4 regions of the Rhizobium sp. RHZ02 genome follow, and region 2 is predicted to be linked to each of the others. Evidence: predicted binding sites of a transcription regulator. Region 2 holds the regulator's gene; each other region holds the start of a gene.
What was found. Region 2 encodes HrcA, which represses chaperone genes, less so after heat shock. Its sites were predicted from a motif close to GTTAGCACTCNCNNNNNGNGAGTGCTAAC; they were not measured.
Positions count from the first base shown of each region.

Region 1: the regulator HrcA is predicted to act here: its motif matches at 2,271-2,299, upstream of groES (co-chaperone GroES).
Region 3: the regulator HrcA is predicted to act here: its motif matches at 2,634-2,662, upstream of groES (co-chaperone GroES).
Region 4: the regulator HrcA is predicted to act here: its motif matches at 2,126-2,154, upstream of IB244_RS14090 (co-chaperone GroES).

Region 1 covers NZ_JACUZX010000037.1:37,570-41,764, reverse strand. Annotated here, with positions in the region: gene groL (chaperonin GroEL) at 201-1,841, opposite strand; gene groES (co-chaperone GroES) at 1,916-2,212, opposite strand; gene chrA (chromate efflux transporter) at 2,523-3,971, shown strand; gene IB244_RS29725 (TIGR01459 family HAD-type hydrolase) at 4,073-4,195, shown strand, end outside.
Region 2 covers NZ_JACUZX010000004.1:145,832-150,026, reverse strand. Annotated here, with positions in the region: gene rdgB (RdgB/HAM1 family non-canonical purine NTP pyrophosphatase) at 1-102, opposite strand, end outside; gene IB244_RS08440 (VOC family protein) at 110-526, opposite strand; gene rph (ribonuclease PH) at 523-1,242, opposite strand; gene hrcA (heat-inducible transcriptional repressor HrcA) at 1,418-2,506, shown strand; gene IB244_RS08425 (GFA family protein) at 2,512-2,946, opposite strand; gene grpE (nucleotide exchange factor GrpE) at 3,166-3,786, shown strand; gene IB244_RS08415 (nucleoside hydrolase) at 3,817-4,195, opposite strand, start outside.
Region 3 covers NZ_JACUZX010000013.1:107,108-111,302, reverse strand. Annotated here, with positions in the region: gene groL (chaperonin GroEL) at 496-2,124, opposite strand; gene groES (co-chaperone GroES) at 2,172-2,486, opposite strand; partial or broken gene IB244_RS19115 (aspartate-semialdehyde dehydrogenase) at 2,766-3,029, shown strand; gene IB244_RS19110 (DUF982 domain-containing protein) at 3,362-3,667, opposite strand.
Region 4 covers NZ_JACUZX010000007.1:171,891-176,085, forward strand. Annotated here, with positions in the region: gene IB244_RS14060 (Hsp20 family protein) at 1-76, shown strand, start outside; gene IB244_RS14065 (DUF982 domain-containing protein) at 146-445, shown strand; gene IB244_RS14070 (hypothetical protein) at 455-736, shown strand; partial or broken gene IB244_RS14075 (SPW repeat protein) at 963-1,106, shown strand; gene IB244_RS14080 (NADH dehydrogenase ubiquinone Fe-S protein 4) at 1,237-1,503, opposite strand; partial or broken gene IB244_RS14085 (Hsp20/alpha crystallin family protein) at 1,569-1,961, opposite strand; gene IB244_RS14090 (co-chaperone GroES) at 2,306-2,620, shown strand; gene groL (chaperonin GroEL) at 2,674-4,195, shown strand, end outside.

The DNA.
Region 1 (4,195 bases), on a different contig from region 2:
GTCGAGCGTCACCATCTCAAGAGCCGTCTGGGTGGGGGCAGGTTTCTTCAACATGTCCCAATGAATCACAAACCCCCAGACGGTGCCAGGGGTTTGTCAGCAATCTGAGGGCGGTCCGAAGACCGCCCTTCCTATTCCGGGAAAACCAGGAGATAGATCGGTGAAGCTTTATGGACGCTTCAGCGATAGGCTTTCGCCTATCACATCATGTCCATGCCGCCCATGCCGCCCATGCCGCCCGGCATGCCAGCCGGAGCGTCCTTCTTCGGCAGCTCGGCGATCATGGCTTCGGTGGTGATCAGCAGCGAAGCAACCGAAGCTGCGTCTTGCAGAGCCGTGCGAACAACCTTGACCGGGTCGACGATACCCATGGCGATCATGTCGCCGTATTCGCCGGTCTGGGCGTTGTAACCGAAGTTGTCCTGACCCTTCTCGAGGATCTTGCCAACAACGATCGATGCTTCGTCACCAGCGTTCTCGGCGATCTGACGGGCCGGAGCCTGCAGAGCGCGGCGAACGATGTTGATGCCAGCTTCCTGGTCGTCGTTCTCGCCCTTGACGGAGATCTTGGCGGAGGAACGCAGCAGGGCAACGCCGCCGCCCGGTACGATACCTTCCTGAACAGCAGCGCGCGTCGCGTTGAGCGCGTCGTCGATGCGGTCCTTCTTTTCCTTCACTTCGACTTCCGTCGAACCGCCGACGCGGATGACTGCAACGCCACCAGCGAGCTTAGCAAGACGCTCCTGCAGCTTTTCGCGGTCGTAGTCGGAGGTGGTTTCTTCGATCTGGGCCTTGATCTGGGCAACGCGGCCTTCGATGTCGGACTTGGCGCCCGAACCGTCGACGATCGTCGTGTTTTCCTTGGAGATCGAAACCTTCTTGGCGCGGCCGAGCATGTCGAGGGTAACCGACTCGAGCTTGATGCCGAGGTCTTCGGAGATGACAGTGCCGCCCGTGAGGATCGCGATGTCTTCGAGCATGGCCTTGCGGCGATCGCCGAAGCCAGGAGCCTTGACAGCAGCAATCTTCAGGCCGCCACGCAGCTTGTTGACGACGAGCGTAGCAAGAGCTTCGCCTTCGACGTCTTCAGCGATGATGAGGAGCGGCTTGCCGGTCTGAACGACAGCTTCGAGAACCGGGAGCATGGCCTGGAGGTTCGAGAGCTTCTTCTCGTGCAGGAGGATGAAGGCGTCTTCGAGATCAGCGATCATCTTTTCCGGGTTGGTGACGAAGTACGGGCTGAGGTAGCCGCGGTCGAACTGCATGCCTTCGACGACTTCGAGTTCGGTTTCAGCGGTCTTGGCTTCTTCGACGGTGATAACGCCTTCGTTGCCGACCTTCTGCATTGCTTCAGCAATGTCGAGACCGATCTGCTTTTCGCCGTTTGCGGAGATCGTGCCGACCTGGGCAACTTCTTCCGAGGTGTTGATCTTCTTGGCCTTGGCCTGGAGATCCTTCACGACTTCAGCAACAGCGAGGTCAATGCCGCGCTTCAGGTCCATCGGGTTCATGCCGGCTGCAACAGCCTTGGCGCCTTCGCGAACGATCGCCTGAGCGAGAACCGTTGCGGTCGTCGTGCCGTCGCCGGCGATGTCGTTGGTCTTCGAAGCAACTTCGCGGACCATCTGGGCGCCCATGTTTTCGAACTTGTCTTCCAGTTCGATTTCCTTGGCGACCGAAACGCCGTCCTTGGTGATGCGCGGAGCGCCGAAGGACTTGTCGATGATGACGTTACGACCCTTCGGGCCGAGCGTTACTTTCACTGCGTCAGCGAGAATGTCGACGCCACGCAGCATCTTTTCGCGCGCGGTGCGGCCGAATTTGATTTCTTTAGCTGCCATGATTGAAACTCCTGAATTCGAGTTGTCCGGGCTATGGGCCCGTAGCTAAAATCGGAAAGGGGAAAAACGGCTGATTAGCCGATGATGCCCATGATGTCGGCTTCCTTCATGATCAGAAGGTCTTCGCCGTTGATCTTGACTTCAGTGCCGGACCACTTGCCGAACAGAACGCGATCGCCAGCCTTGACGTCGAGAGCGACGACCTTGCCGGACTCGTCACGAGCGCCGGAACCGACGGCGACGATTTCGCCTTCCTGCGGCTTTTCCTTGGCGGTGTCGGGAATGATGATGCCGCCCTTGGTCTTTTCTTCGGACTCAACGCGACGGACAACGACGCGATCGTGAAGGGGGCGGAAATTGGTGCTTGCCATTGTCTAATCCCTCGATCAAATGACACTCGCAGGCCGAGAGCGGCCCGCACGGATGGGTGTTAGCACTCGTGCTTGGTGAGTGCTAGCGAGGCAGCATTTAGGAGTGGCCCAACGGGGAGTCAAGAACGGCCGCAATTTTTCTTCGCCGTCCTCACAAACAGCCTTAACAGCAAATCCTTGTCGGAAGTGCGACAGGCTGCGTTCTCTCCGAGATTTCCGAACGTCCTGAAGCTGGAGAGCTTTTGTATCCCCGGAACGTTTGCGGCACCCGCGGGGCGAGTGGCGTCAGGATTGCCGCGCATACACGCCGATGGTATCGAGCAGCTTGGGGCAGGGGGCGGCAACCGTGAACAAAACGATCCCGGCGGACGAAATCATAGCGGTACCGACACTTGGGGAGGCGGCGCGTGTATGGGCGCGCATCGGCTGCTTGGGCTTCGGCGGGCCGGCCGGTCAGATCGCCCTGATGCACACGACGATTGTCGATGAGAAGCGCTGGATTTCCGAGGAGCGCTTCCTGCACGGATTGAATTTCTGCATGCTGCTGCCTGGCCCGGAGGCTCAGCAACTGGCCACCTATATCGGCTGGCTGATGCACGGCGTGCGCGGCGGCCTCATTGCCGGCTTGTTGTTTGTATTGCCGGGCTTCCTTGTCATCCTGATGCTGTCGAGCCTCTACGCCGTCTTTCAGGAGGCCGCGTGGCTTCCCGCGCTTTTCTTCGGAGCAAAGGCTGCCGTTTTGGCAATCGTCATCGAGGCCTTGCTCCGGGTGCGGCGCCGAGCGCTGAGGGAGCGCTTTCATTATTATGTGGCCGGAGCGTCGTTCCTGGCTCTCTTCTTCCTGAACTTGCCGTTTCCTCTGGTTATCATCCTGGCCGCAGCAGCAGGCTTGTTATGGATGAAGTATTCCAAGCGTCGATTGGCAGCGCCGGTCTTGCCGCAAGCCTCTTCGCGCACGCATTTTCCCGCGGTTACGACGCATGTGATCGCAAGGCCTCTTGTGGTGCTCGTGTTCTGGATCCTTGTCTGGCAGTCGCCACTCTTTTTCATTCGCGGCCTCGATGTACCGACGGACCTGATCGCCGAAACCCTGAGCGGCGAAACCAATGTTTTCGGCGCGGTCTTCATCTTCTTCTCCAAGATGGCCGTCATCACCTTCGGAGGCGCGTACGCCGTCCTCTCCTATGTCGGCCAGGTCGCCGTCGGCCATTACGCCTGGCTTCAGCCGGCCGAGATACTCGATGGACTGGCACTTGCCGAGACGACGCCCGGGCCACTTGTTCTTGTTCTCTGTTTTGTCGGATTTCTCGCCGGCTATCGCAACCCGCTCGCCATGGCGCCGCTTGCCGGGGGCTTCCTTGGTGCCTTCCTCGCCGGCTGGGCGACCTTCGTGCCGAGCTTCATCTGGATCTTCGCCGGGGCTCCCTACATCGAGAAGCTGCGCAGCAACGAAAACCTCTCGTCGGCCCTTTCGGCGATCACCGCGGCGGTAGTCGGCGTCATCCTCAACCTTGCCCTTTGGTTCGGTCTGCACGTGCTCTTCGCCGAAGTTGGCCGTGCCGCACTCCTGTCCGGGAAAACCGGTCTGCCAATCGTCAGCGTCGCATGGCCGGAGTGGCGGACCCTCGATATCGCGGCGCTTGGGATCTTTGTAATGGCGTGCGTGATGCTCTTCCGATTCGAGAAGGGCCTCCTGACGATACTTGCTGTGTCGACTGCCGCAGGCCTGCTAATCAAAACGGGCGAGGCCCTTCTCTAATCGACGAGCACAGTTTTTTGCCGTTGCTCACTGCAAAATGCCTTGCCATCCCGGCATGCCTTTGCGATGTCACCTTGACTTAACGACAGCGGGAAATCGGAATGGCCAAGCGGATCGAGAACTTTGCAGAAATCACCAGCCACTACGACGCGGTGTTCTGCGATGTCTGGGGCGTCTTGCACAATGGAGTCGATCCCTTTCCCAAGGCGGCTGCGGCGCTGGAA
Region 2 (4,195 bases):
CTTCGCGGTGAAGCCGAAGGGGCCGATCAGGTCCTGGATTTCCCGGATCTTGCCGGCATTGTGGCTGGCAACGACAATGGTCTTGGTTTCGAGCTTGCGCATGATTGTCCTATTCGAGGCCCCAGATACGGGCTTCAGCGCATTCAAGGCTGTTGCCCGCTGGATCGCGGAAATAGATCGATCGGCCGCCCTGCGGCCAGGTGACTTCGGATTCGATGGCGACACCCTCGGACATCAACCGGGTGGCAATCGCATCGAGATTTTCGCCCGAGACGCGGAAACAGGCGTGTCCCGCACCGCTTGTGCCATGAGGCGGCACCTGCAGCGCGGTCGTTGAGGGCGGCTTGATCGTTTCTTTCGGATTGAAAATCAGCAGCACGCCGGGGCCGCAGCGAAAGAAGACATGCCGGTTGCCGCTCCGCGAGATCTTCGAAAGACCGAGAACGCCTTCATAGAAGGCTTCGACCTTGTCGAGATCCTCAGCATAGAGCGCCGTCTCCAGCATGCCTTCCAGCACGTCGTTCATCCGGCGATCGCCTGCTTTTGCATCGCCACGAGTTCGGCAATGCCCCCCTTGGCGAGCGTCATCAGCGAAGCGAACTCCTCGTCGGTAAAGGGCGTGCCTTCGGCGGTGCCCTGAATTTCGACGATACCGCCAGTGCCGGTCATCACGAAGTTCGCGTCGGTCTCGGCCGAGGAGTCTTCGAGATAGTCGAGGTCAAGGACCGACTGGTTTGCGAAGATGCCACAGGAAATGGCCGCGACATGGTCCTTGAGCACGCGCTCGACCTTGAGCATGTTGCGGCTCTCCATCCATTTCAGGCAGTCGTAGAGCGCAATCCAGGCGCCCGTGATCGAGGCGGTGCGCGTTCCGCCGTCCGCCTGGATGACGTCGCAATCGAGGGTGATCTGGCGCTCGCCGAGCTCCTTGAGGTCGACGACGGCGCGCAGCGAGCGGCCGATCAGGCGCTGGATCTCCTGGGTGCGACCGCCCTGCTTGCCGGCCGCAGCTTCGCGCTTCATGCGATCGCCGGTGGCGCGCGGCAGCATGCCGTATTCGGCCGTAACCCAGCCCTTGCCGGTGTTGCGCAGCCATGCCGGCGGCTTTTCCTCGACGCTCGCCGTGCACAACACATGCGTATCGCCGAACTTCACCAGACAGGAGCCTTCCGCGTGCTTGGAGAAATTGCGCTCGAAAGAGACCTTGCGCATCTGGTCGGTTTTTCTGCCTGAGGGCCGCATACTATTCTCCTAATCATCGTGCCGAAGGCGTGAGCAGGCTTCGGGTAGATCATGCGTGCTATGGTGTTGAGAGCTTCTACGATTGGCAGCGTCCATTTGCAATTTCCCTTTTGCCGCTGCGGAGAGATTGGCTATATTTTGTCGGATCATCGTCAGCACGGGTACGCAAGGTTTCATGGAGTTCAGATCGACGTCGGTTTCAGAGGCAGTGGCTGCGCTGGATGAACGCTCCAAGGAAATCTTTCGCCGCATCGTGGAGGGCTATCTGGAAACGGGCGAACCGCTCGGTTCCCGCAACCTTTCGCGAATCCTGCCGATGTCGCTGTCGCCGGCGTCCGTACGCAATGTGATGAGCGATCTGGAAGAACTCGGCCTCATCTATTCACCGCATGTCAGTTCCGGGCGTCTGCCGACGCAGATCGGCCTGCGCTTCTTCGTCGACGCCTTCATGCAGGTGGGCGATCTCTCGGCCGAGGATCGTGCCAACATCGATCGGCAGGTGCGCGCCGAAAGCCGCGACAATCCGATGGAATTGATGATGAACGAGGCGAGCCGAATGCTCTCGGGCATTTCGCGCGGCGCCGGACTTGTCATCACCTCGAAAAGCGATCCTGTGCTCAAGCATGTCGAGTTCATTCGCCTCGAGCCGACCAAGGCGCTTGCGGTGCTCGTTGGCGATCACGACCAGGTGGAAAACCGCATCATCGAGCTTCCGGCAGGCGTCACATCATCGCAATTGACCGAGGCCGCAAACTTCCTCAACGCGCATATGACCGGCCAGACGCTGCCGGAACTGCGCAATCAGCTGAGCCGACTGAAGGACGATGTCCGCCGCGAACTCGACACGCTGTCGCAGGATCTCGTCGAGCGCGGCATCGCTGTGTGGTCCGGCAGCGCGGACGAAGGCAAACCGGCTCAGCTCATCATTCGCGGCCGCGCCAATTTGCTCGCCGGTCTCGCCGGTGCCGACGATCTCGACCGCCTGCGCATGCTGTTCGACGACCTCGAGAAAAAAGACAGCTTGCTGGAACTCCTCAATCTGGCCGAAAGCGGGCCAGGTGTGCGCATTTTCATCGGCTCTGAGAACAAGCTCTTCTCGCTCTCCGGCTCGTCGTTGATCGTTGCGCCTTATCGTGACGATGACGACCGCATTGTCGGTGCCGTGGGAGTGATCGGGCCGACGCGTCTCAACTACTCGCGCATCGTCCCGATGGTCGATTATACCGCTCAGCTTATGACGCGATTGTCACGCGGCGCGAAGTAGCGCGGCTACTCAGGCAACGTGTCGCCCGAGCCGCCCATCTCCGCGGGCATGTCTTTATATTTGGGCAGGCCGTCACGAATGCGCAGCACGCTCTCCTGATAGTTCACGTGCAGCGCCGGGGTGTAGTCGAGATCCGGCAGAAGTGCCGCGTAGACGTCGGTGACGCCCCAGGTCGGGTGCTCGGTGTAGAGATGCCCACCGCACAGCTCGCAGAACTTCCGCACGCTGGTATCGGACTTCTGATAGCCCTCGACATGCTCTCCGCCTTTAGTGACCCGGACAGCCTGGGGCTGCCAGAGCGTGAAGGCATTGACCGGCCCTGCGGACCAATGCCGGCAGGAGGCACAGTGGCAGTATCCCATCGCCACCGGTTCGCCGGTAGCAACAATCTCCACGGCGCCGCAGAAGCAGCGCCCGGAATAGCTTTTCTGATCGCTCATGGTAGCAGCTCCCTGACCCAGGATTAGGCCGAAGCAAGAAAGGTTTAGGTAGCTCTAAAATAAAAGAACTTTAGCGCGAGCAAGTCAAGCTGGCCCTCTCGCTCAACCCGGCATGAGTTGCCCCGCATCGCGCGCTTTTCAGTCACGCAGACTTGATTTTTGCCCGTCAAAGCTCGATATCGGGCACATCCTAAAAGACACCAATCACCGGAGAACGTCATGACTGACGAAACGACGAAGAACGGACCTGACGCAGCCGCGGCCGAAGCCGCAGCGGACGCCGCCGCAAACGTCGAGAACGAAGCCACCGCACAGCCCGATCCGCTGGAACTTCTGAAGGGCGAGAACGCAGAGCTGCGCGACCGCTATCTGCGGCTTGCTGCCGAGATGGATAACCTGCGCCGCCGCACCGAGCGGGAAATCAAGGACGCCAAGACCTATTCGGCTGCTGGCTTCGCCCGCGACATGTTGGCCGTTTCGGACAACCTGCGCCGCGCCATCGATGCGATTCCGGAGGAAGCAAGGGCTGCCGCTGATGCCGGCCTGACAACGCTGATCGAGGGTGTCGAGATGACGGAACGCTCGATGTTGGCGGCGCTCGAGCGCCACGGTGTCCGAAAGCTGGAGCCGGTTGGCCAGAAGTTCGATCCGAATTTCCACCAGGCCATGTTCGAAGTACCGAACCCTGAGGTGCCGAACAACACCGTTGTTCAGGTCGTTCAGGCTGGCTACACGATTGGCGAGCGTGTTCTGCGCCCGGCCATGGTCGGCGTCGCCAAGGGCGGACCGAAGCTGGTCGAACCCGAAACCAATTCGGTTTTCGACCAGAAGGACGCCTGATCCCTCAGGCGCCCGTCAAACAATCCGAAATCAGATGCGGGCGAAACGCTCGATCAGCAGATCGAAAAATCCGTCCGCATCGACATCGCGCATGACCTGCGCATTGCGCTTGCGGTGGGTCACGTGCCACCAGTCGACGACGGTCATGCCGGCAGTCAGTTCCGACTTCACCTCGATCTCGACATTGCAGGTCCGCCCCTTGAAAAGCTCCGGCTTCAGCAGATAGGCGATAACCGTCGGGTCGTGCAGCGGGCCGCCGTCCGAGCCGTATTTCTCGACATCGAAGCGTTCGAAGAATTCCAGCATCTCGACCATGGCGATGGCCGGGCGTGTGCCGAGATCAGCCATGCGCTTGACGCGGTCCTTGCCTGTCAGAAGCTTGTGCGTGACGTCGAGCGGCATCATCACG
Region 3 (4,195 bases), on a different contig from region 2:
GAGTTCACGTTGTCGAGTGGCTGCCTCGTCGGCCTGATGCAAATCAATGCCGGTTTCACGATCTGGTGTACCTTTGGCGGCATTTGGACGATCTCGTCGAGTCCGTAGCCATCCTGATCAACTGCACGCTCCGGCGTCGGGTCGCCTCGAAAAATGCCCGTTTGCAGACCGCAAGCGACCCTCGCCTTTCACTCTTTACTATTTGACGATGTGCGCATTCCAGTGTGGGTCTGCATCAGATCGCTCTGCGAATGGGCTGATCGCATAGCGGCTGACGTGAGATCATCGCGTTCTCGGAGCCCGCTGTTGAAGAGCCGCGCCACCAGCACGGTTAGCTTTCCGATAGCGACCGGGTCTCTGGAAACTCCCCTTGTCTGGGAGATTTCCTTGACGACACTCGCGCACAAACGCGCCTCCTCCTTTGTTGGCAAAGACGTCGGATTCATTTCTCACTCCGGGAACGGCCCGCCCGACGGGCGGGCCTGGCTGATCCACCTAGAAGTCCATGCCGGCGCCAGCGGGGATCGCCGGAGCGGCTTCCTTCTTGGGTTTTTCGGCGATCATGGCTTCCGTCGTCACCAGCAGGCCGGCAACGGAGGCTGCGTCCTGAAGCGCGGTGCGCACGACCTTGGCCGGGTCAATGACGCCCTGTGCGTAGAGATCACCATACTCGCCGGTCTGGGCGTTCCAGCCGTAGGAGAAGTCGGACTTCTCGCGCAGCTTGCCGACGATGATCGAACCTTCTGCGCCGGCATTCTCGGCGATCTGACGGACAGGGGCCTCGATCGCACGTCGGACGATGTCGACTCCGACACGCTGGTCCGGGTTTGCCACATCAAGATTGTCGAGCGCCTTAATGGCCCGCAGCAGTGCCACGCCACCGCCCGGCAGAATGCCTTCCTCAACCGCCGCGCGGGTCGCATGCAACGCGTCGTCGACACGGTCCTTCTTTTCCTTGACTTCGACTTCGGTCGAACCGCCGACGCGAATGACAGCCACGCCGCCAGCGAGCTTGGCAAGACGTTCTTGCAGTTTCTCCCGGTCATAGTCGGAGGTGGTTTCCTCGATCTGCGCGCGGATCTGCGCAACGCGGCTGTCGATCTCGGCCCTGGAACCGACGCCATCGATGATCGTCGTGTTCTCTTTCTCGATCGCGACCCTCTTGGCACGCCCAAGCATGTTCAGCGTCACGTTCTCCAGTTTGATGCCGAGGTCTTCGGAAATGACCGTGCCGCCGGTCAGGATGGCAATATCTTCCAGCATAGCCTTGCGCCGATCGCCGAAGCCCGGAGCCTTGACGGCAGCAATCTTCAGGCCACCACGCAGCTTGTTGACGACCAGCGTAGCGAGTGCCTCGCCTTCGACGTCCTCGGCGATGATGAGAAGCGCCTTGCCGGACTGCACGACGGCTTCGAGAAGCGGGAGCATCGATTGCAGGTTCGAGAGCTTCTTCTCGTGGATGAGGATACAAGGATCTTCGAACTCGACCCGCATCTTGTCAGCATTGGTGACGAAGTAGGGGCTGAGATAGCCGCGATCGAACTGCATGCCTTCGACGACTTCGAGCTCGGTTTCGGCGGCTTTGGCTTCCTCCACGGTGATGACGCCTTCGTTGCCGACCTTCTCCATTGCTTCAGCAAGGTAACGGCCAATCTCGGAATCACCGTTAGCGGAGATCGTGCCGACTTGGGCGATCTCGGAATTGTTGGAGATCTTGCGCGCGTTGGTCTTCAGTTCCTTGACGACAGCGTCGACGGCAAGGTCGATGCCGCGCTTCAGGTCCATTGGGTTCATGCCGGACGCCACCGCCTTGGCACCTTCCCTGACGATTGCCTGGGCAAGCACCGTCGCGGTCGTTGTGCCGTCGCCAGCGAGATCGTTGGTCTTCGAAGCCACCTCGCGCAGCATCTGCGCGCCCATGTTCTCGAACTTGTCCTCAAGCTCGATTTCTTTGGCGACCGTTACGCCATCCTTGGTTATGCGCGGCGCGCCGGAGGACTTGTCGATAACGACGTTACGACCCTTCGGGCCAAGTGTCACCTTCACAGCATTGGCAAGCACATCCACCCCACGCAGCATTCGTTCACGGGCATCGGTGTGGAACTTGACTTCTTTCGCAGCCATTTCTTTAACTCCTCAATAGGCAGCTAATTTAACTGATCGGTCGGCCTTCAGGCGGCCTGCTTCTGCTCTGCCGGGGCTTCGATGATGCCCAAGGCATCGCTTTCCTTCATGATCAGCAGGTCTTCGCCGTTGATCTTGATCTCAGTGCCGGACCATTTGCCGAACAGGATGCGATCGCCAGCCTTGACGTCGAGCGGCTGGACCTGGCCGGCATCGTTACGCGCGCCGGGTCCGACGGCGATGACCTCGCCTTCCTGTGGTTTTTCTTTGGCGGTATCGGGAATGATGATGCCACCCTTGGTTTTTTCTTCGGACTCAACCCGGCGGACAAGAATGCGATCATGAAGCGGTCGGAACGACATGTTTTCCTCCGATGGACAAACAATGATGACGTTGTTCCCCTGGCCGAACCGGATGACCAGTCCGGGCGGGAGCAAAACCTCAGTCGAGCGTTTTACGCGAAATGATCTGGTTTTGCGATTTTTCGATTTCAAGAGGTCAAAACAAAAAATGGCTCTCTTCAGAGGCGGCTGCTAACACGCTGGAAAAAAACAACAACAGGGGTCTTTACGTTTGAAAATCCGTTGCTGGCCTCAAAATTTTGCGCCACATTCGCCAGTGTCACTAAACGGAGATGAAGCATGGGATTTTCATCGGATCTGGAGTGTCAGCTCAATGGCTTCGGCCTCACCACTGCCCATAAACTCTACCGCATTCCTGATTTTGAATCCGTGCTGCAACCCTTCGTTTGGCAAGATTGCTCCCGATTTTCCTGCGATGCAGAAGTTCCTTGATTACTGGCGGGCCAATCTCGATGGGTGCTGCGTTCCATCCGCTATACGCATCAGCGCCTGACCGGACAGAACGAATGGTGCCGCGTCGAAGGCGAGTTCAAGCTGCACTGAGACTTGAATTTCCGGATTCTTCGGTTCTTGGCTTTTTTCGTGACGCAGGTTTGATGAGCCCGGCCTATCGCACGTCACCGGTCTCCGTGTGATGATGGGTCGCGGAAGCCAGTTGCTCCAGACTGCTTGCGTAGGTCGTCGGAATTTAGGGGCTCATCTTGTGACTGAACTGTTTTCGAGACATCACAACATCCTCCATGAAGAACGTCTCTGTTTCGATCGCTTTGGAGGCCCCGCTAGAAGAGCGGGGCAAGCGTTGGGACTGAAGGGTTGAGGCAAATGCCTCTGGCCGATAAAGGCGGTTGCCGGTCATTCGTTCCGGCGTTGTCGGATCAGAAATGTCGGTGAGCGGTTTCCGATAAGCCGTGGCCGCTCGCTCGCCTGATAACGCTTCGAGCCGTAAAGCCCGCCTCTAGGCATGCCGCGAGAAAGAGTTCTTTACTTACCGCGGGAGGAGTTTGTCGATTGAGGGCATTTCGGCAGCTCGCTACTGCTGCGTCGTGATACGCACCGTGTACCTTGGGCCAATCGTTCTCAAGAAAGTCCAAGGTGTCGTGGATACTTTGGAACGACTTCTCAGTGCCATTCGGAAGCCGAACATTTACGGGACTATTCCAAAGGATATCTGACGTCGGCATTTTTTCCTCCTTTTCCTACCAACGACAATAACCAAAAGTTAGTATTGGAGACGGGCGCGTGCAAGGGCCAGCGGGTGAGCGCCGCTAGGCGGTTCAAGACCCCCGGCCGGCCATACGCGAGGGTCTCAGAGCCAGCCCTCAGCGCAATGCCTCGGATCAGCAGCCGATGTGGCTCGGAGGCCGATTATACCCTCATGCGGTTCCGGCTGGTCGACCAGGGCGAATTCCAAAAAGGCGGCCCAACGCATTTTTGGCGAGAGGTCTCCGGAACGCTGCCGGGGAGCTGCTCGAACGGGCATGGCGCGGCAGCAGAGCGATAGGATCCATGACCGGGTTTCGTATGGCCTCTCCTCGCCGCGAGGCGTTCCGATGCGCCCGAGCCCCCCGTAAGCCTTGCCGAGATAGGATGTCTATGGATGTTGGAGCGGTCGGCGGAAGAAGTGGCACATAGTTGCAAGCCATACGCGCGATCGTACGAAATAGGTGTCATCAGCCGTCTTGTCTTGGGAAACCCGCCACACCAGATCT
Region 4 (4,195 bases), on a different contig from region 2:
GGTCAGCATTCAAAGCGGTTCCGCTCTCGGACGGCCGGACGCCGCGCCGCAGATCGAAGCCCAGAGCGCCGCTTGAGCAAGTTTCCACCGGAGGGCGACGCTGTAGTGGCGTGCTGCAACATCGCGGGTTGGAAAGGAGAGAGTTATGAAACCCGATATGTTCGAGAACCCTGTGCGTATTCTCGTCGGCCTTGGATTTCCGACGGAAGTGAGAAACGTGATGGACGCTTACCGCCATCTGGTCGAGTGGCCGATATCACTCAGGGATGGTCCGCATTCGGTTGCGCTCAAGGCGTGCCGCGCCGCCTTGCGCGGCGAGATCGAAGCTGAGACCGCACGTGGGTTGTTTGCCGCCTTCGCGGAAAAACACGATCTGCTGGCGCCGGAAACTGACCCGGTAACGGCGACTTATCCGAGGTGGAGTCGGGATCCACACGTAAGCTGAGGTGAACCGATGATGGACGATATGTTTAAGCAGATTGCCGCAACTGCCGTGAACATCGGACCGGAAGTTCTAGCATCTCACTGGTCGCCGTTTCGACGTCCAATGGATGTGGTGAAGGCTCCTGCACTTTCTGTCGATGATAAACGGGCCATTCTCGCCGCGTGGGCTTCGGACTTTTACGCGATAGATTCGAAGCCAGCTCTCCGTCATATGCCAGGAACGCCTGAGCCGGTTTCAATCGATGAGGTTCGGTCTGCCCTGCGAGAGCTCGATTCGCGGTACGATATCTGACGGAGTTATCTGGGCGCCTGCTTCAAAGCCTTGCCAGCTTTCCGACGGGCGGTTCTCATATGAGGCGGCCCGTCAAAGATATACGGACTGGGAATTCAGTTCACATTGAGAGAATGCCTTCTTCAGACGGCACGGTGCCAGCTTTCGCTTTTCATTATTGTTCCGGCGGCCGCTTTTAGGCCTGGAGGAGCGGTAGGCTGTGGTGCGGTTGAGCCGCACCTTCTCCTGGCTGATGGTCTCGCCCTGGCTGCTTCAATTCGCGGCGAACATGAACGCGATGTGGACCCATGTGGTCCTCGGCGTGCTCGTCACCGCCGTGTCAGCCTGGGCACTCTGGGACTATCGGCGGAACTCGCATGCACATGTATGATCGAGAAAAGGAGAGCACGGCCCGCCGCTTCAGCGGCGGGCTCTTCCGAAAATTGGCGATGCCGATCGATGCGCCGATCGCGCAGCAACGGGGATTGAATGGTAGAGCTTGCCGGCGATATCAACGAAAACTAGGGACGGCGGCTCCTGTCGTCTACGACGGTGCAATTCAGTTTCTGTCGCTTTGCGTAGGCAATGGCGGCATCGCGGGTTGGGAAATGCAGTTCAACCTGAGTCAGCGTGTCACTCCCGCCAGTGTAGCCCATCAGATAGTCGATGACGGGTGGGGCTTGCCGTTCGAATACCAGCAGCCAAGGTCGCCCCGAGACGCGCGCCGAAGTCATCACAGAGCGTGACGGGCGAAAAATGCGTGCAAGGGGTTCCGTCAACCACGTCATCGGTTTTTGCCACGCGAATAACCAGCCGGGCACGTTGGCACCCGGCTGGCTTGCGGCGGTCGGTATTATTTGGTGCTGTCGATCGTGATCCGCTTGACGTTGGCTCGCGCCTTTTCGGTCTTCGGCAGCGTCAAGGTGAGCAGACCGTTCTTGAACGTTGCGGCGACCTTGTCCTCATCGACTTGGCGACCAAGGGCCAGCCGCCGTTCGAGGCGCCCGTAGTAGCGCTCGCTGAACCGGCGATCCTTGTCCTCAGTCTCCGATTTGTTCTCGCCGCGAAGCGTAAGCACGCCATCTTCCAGCAGCACCTCGATGTTGTCTGGTTCGACGTCTGGTACCTCCGCGATCAGGCGGATTTCGTTGTCATTCTCCTCGATTTCCTCGTGCGGCCACGAACCATTGAAGGGCGACGTGCCACCGAGCAACGATGGCGGGCCGAAGCCGCGGAAGACTTCGTCTCAACATAGGTACGAGGGAGCGCCAAGAAGCTTGGGGCTCCCGGACTGGTGTCGACCCACTTGGGCGTCGATGAGAATGAGGTGGGGATCATGATGCCTTGCGTCAAGAGGCAGCCACACCATCCAACCACCAGCGACGTGAAATAGTCTCATGAATTCATGCCGGTAGCACTCGACCTGGTGGAGTGCTAAAAAATTTCTGATTCCCTCTTGAAACTCGAAAAGACAAAAACCAGATCGATTTGCGCGCGATGCCGAAAGGGTCGGCGCGCCCCGCGTCGGTTCGCTCCGAATGCGGCGCCGAGGACCCGTTGAAAAATCTGTTTGTCGATGAGGAGAGCGAAATGACGTTCCGTCCGTTGCATGACCGTATCCTGGTTCGCCGCATCGAGGCCGAGGAAAAGACGGCCGGCGGCATCATCATCCCAGATACGGCGAAGGAAAAACCACAGGAAGGTGAGGTCGTTGCCGCCGGCCCGGGTGCGCGCGACGACAGCGGGCAGTTGCGACCGCTCGATGTGAAAGTGGGTGACCGCATTCTGTTCGGCAAATGGTCGGGCACCGAGATCAAGCTCAATGGCGAGGATCTCCTGATTATGAAGGAATCGGACGTGATGGGCGTGGTCGAGATCGACGCCGTAGCGAGAAACGCAGCCTAGTGCCGATCCGGACTTGCCAGACAAGGAATGCTGCCTGAGGAAGGAGTAGAAAAATGGCTGCCAAGGAAGTGAAATTCCATTCCGACGCCCGCGAAAGGATGCTGCGCGGCGTCGACATCCTCGCCAATGCCGTCAAGGTTACGCTCGGTCCCAAGGGCCGTAACGTGGTGATCGACAAGTCATATGGCGCGCCCCGCATCACCAAGGACGGCGTGACCGTCGCCAAGGAGATCGAGCTTGAGGACAAGTTCGAGAATATGGGCGCACAGATGGTGCGGGAGGTTGCCTCGAAGACCAGCGACATCGCTGGTGACGGCACCACCACCGCGACTGTTCTCGCTCAGGCGATCGTCAAGGAAGGTGCGAAGGCTGTGGCGTCGGGCATGAACCCGATGGACCTCAAGCGCGGTATCGACAAAGCAGTCGAAGCTGTGGTCGAGGAACTGCGGCGGAACGCCCGTAAAGTCACCAGGAACGACGAGATCGCCCAGGTTGGCACCATCTCGGCCAATGGCGACACCGAGATTGGCCGCTTCCTCGCAGAAGCGATGGAAAAGGTCGGCAACGAAGGGGTGATCACCGTCGAGGAAGCCAAGACCGCGGTGACGGAGCTGGAAGTCGTCGAAGGCATGCAGTTCGATCGCGGTTATCTCTCGCCGTATTTCGTCACCAACCCCGAGAAGATGCGGGTTGAGTTCGAGGAACCCTACATCCTGATCCACGAAAAGAAGCTCTCGAACCTGCAGACATTGCTGCCGGTTCTCGAAGCGGTCGTTCAATCTGGAAAGCCGCTGCTGATTATCGCCGAGGATGTCGAAGGCGAGGCGCTGGCGACGCTCGTCGTCAACAAGCTGCGCGGCGGCCTGAAGGTGGCTGCCGTCAAAGTGCCGGGCTTCGGCGACCGCCGCAAAGCGATGCTGGAGGACATAGCGATCCTCACTGGCGGAACCGCGATCTCTGAAGATCTCGGTATCAAGCTCGAGAACGTGACCCTCAATATGCTTGGCCGCGCCAAGAAGGTCGTCGTCGAAAAAGATAACACGACGATCGTCGACGGCTCTGGCTCGAAAACGGAGATTGAGGGCCGCGTCGCGCAGATCAAGGCGCAGATCGAGGAAACCACGTCGGACTACGATCGCGAGAAGTTGCAGGAGCGCCTGGCCAAGCTTGCTGGTGGCGTTGCCGTCATCCGCGTCGGCGGCTCAACCGAGGTCGAGGTGAAGGAACGCAAGGACCGCGTCGACGACGCGATGCATGCCACGCGGGCGGCCGTCGAGGAGGGCGTGCTGCCGGGCGGTGGTGTCGCTTTGCTGAGGGCCGTCAAAGCACTGGACAACACGCAGACCGAGAATACCGACCAGAGGCACGGCATCGACCTCGTTCGCCGCGCGATCGAAGCGCCGGTGCGCCAGATCGCCGAGAACGCGGGTGCCGAAGGCTCGATCATCGTCGGCAAGCTGCGCGAGAAGACCGATTTTGGCTATGGCTGGAACGCCCAGACCAACGAATTCGGGGATCTTTACGCTCAGGGCGTGATCGACCCGGTCAAGGTCGTTCGCACCGCGCTGCAGGACG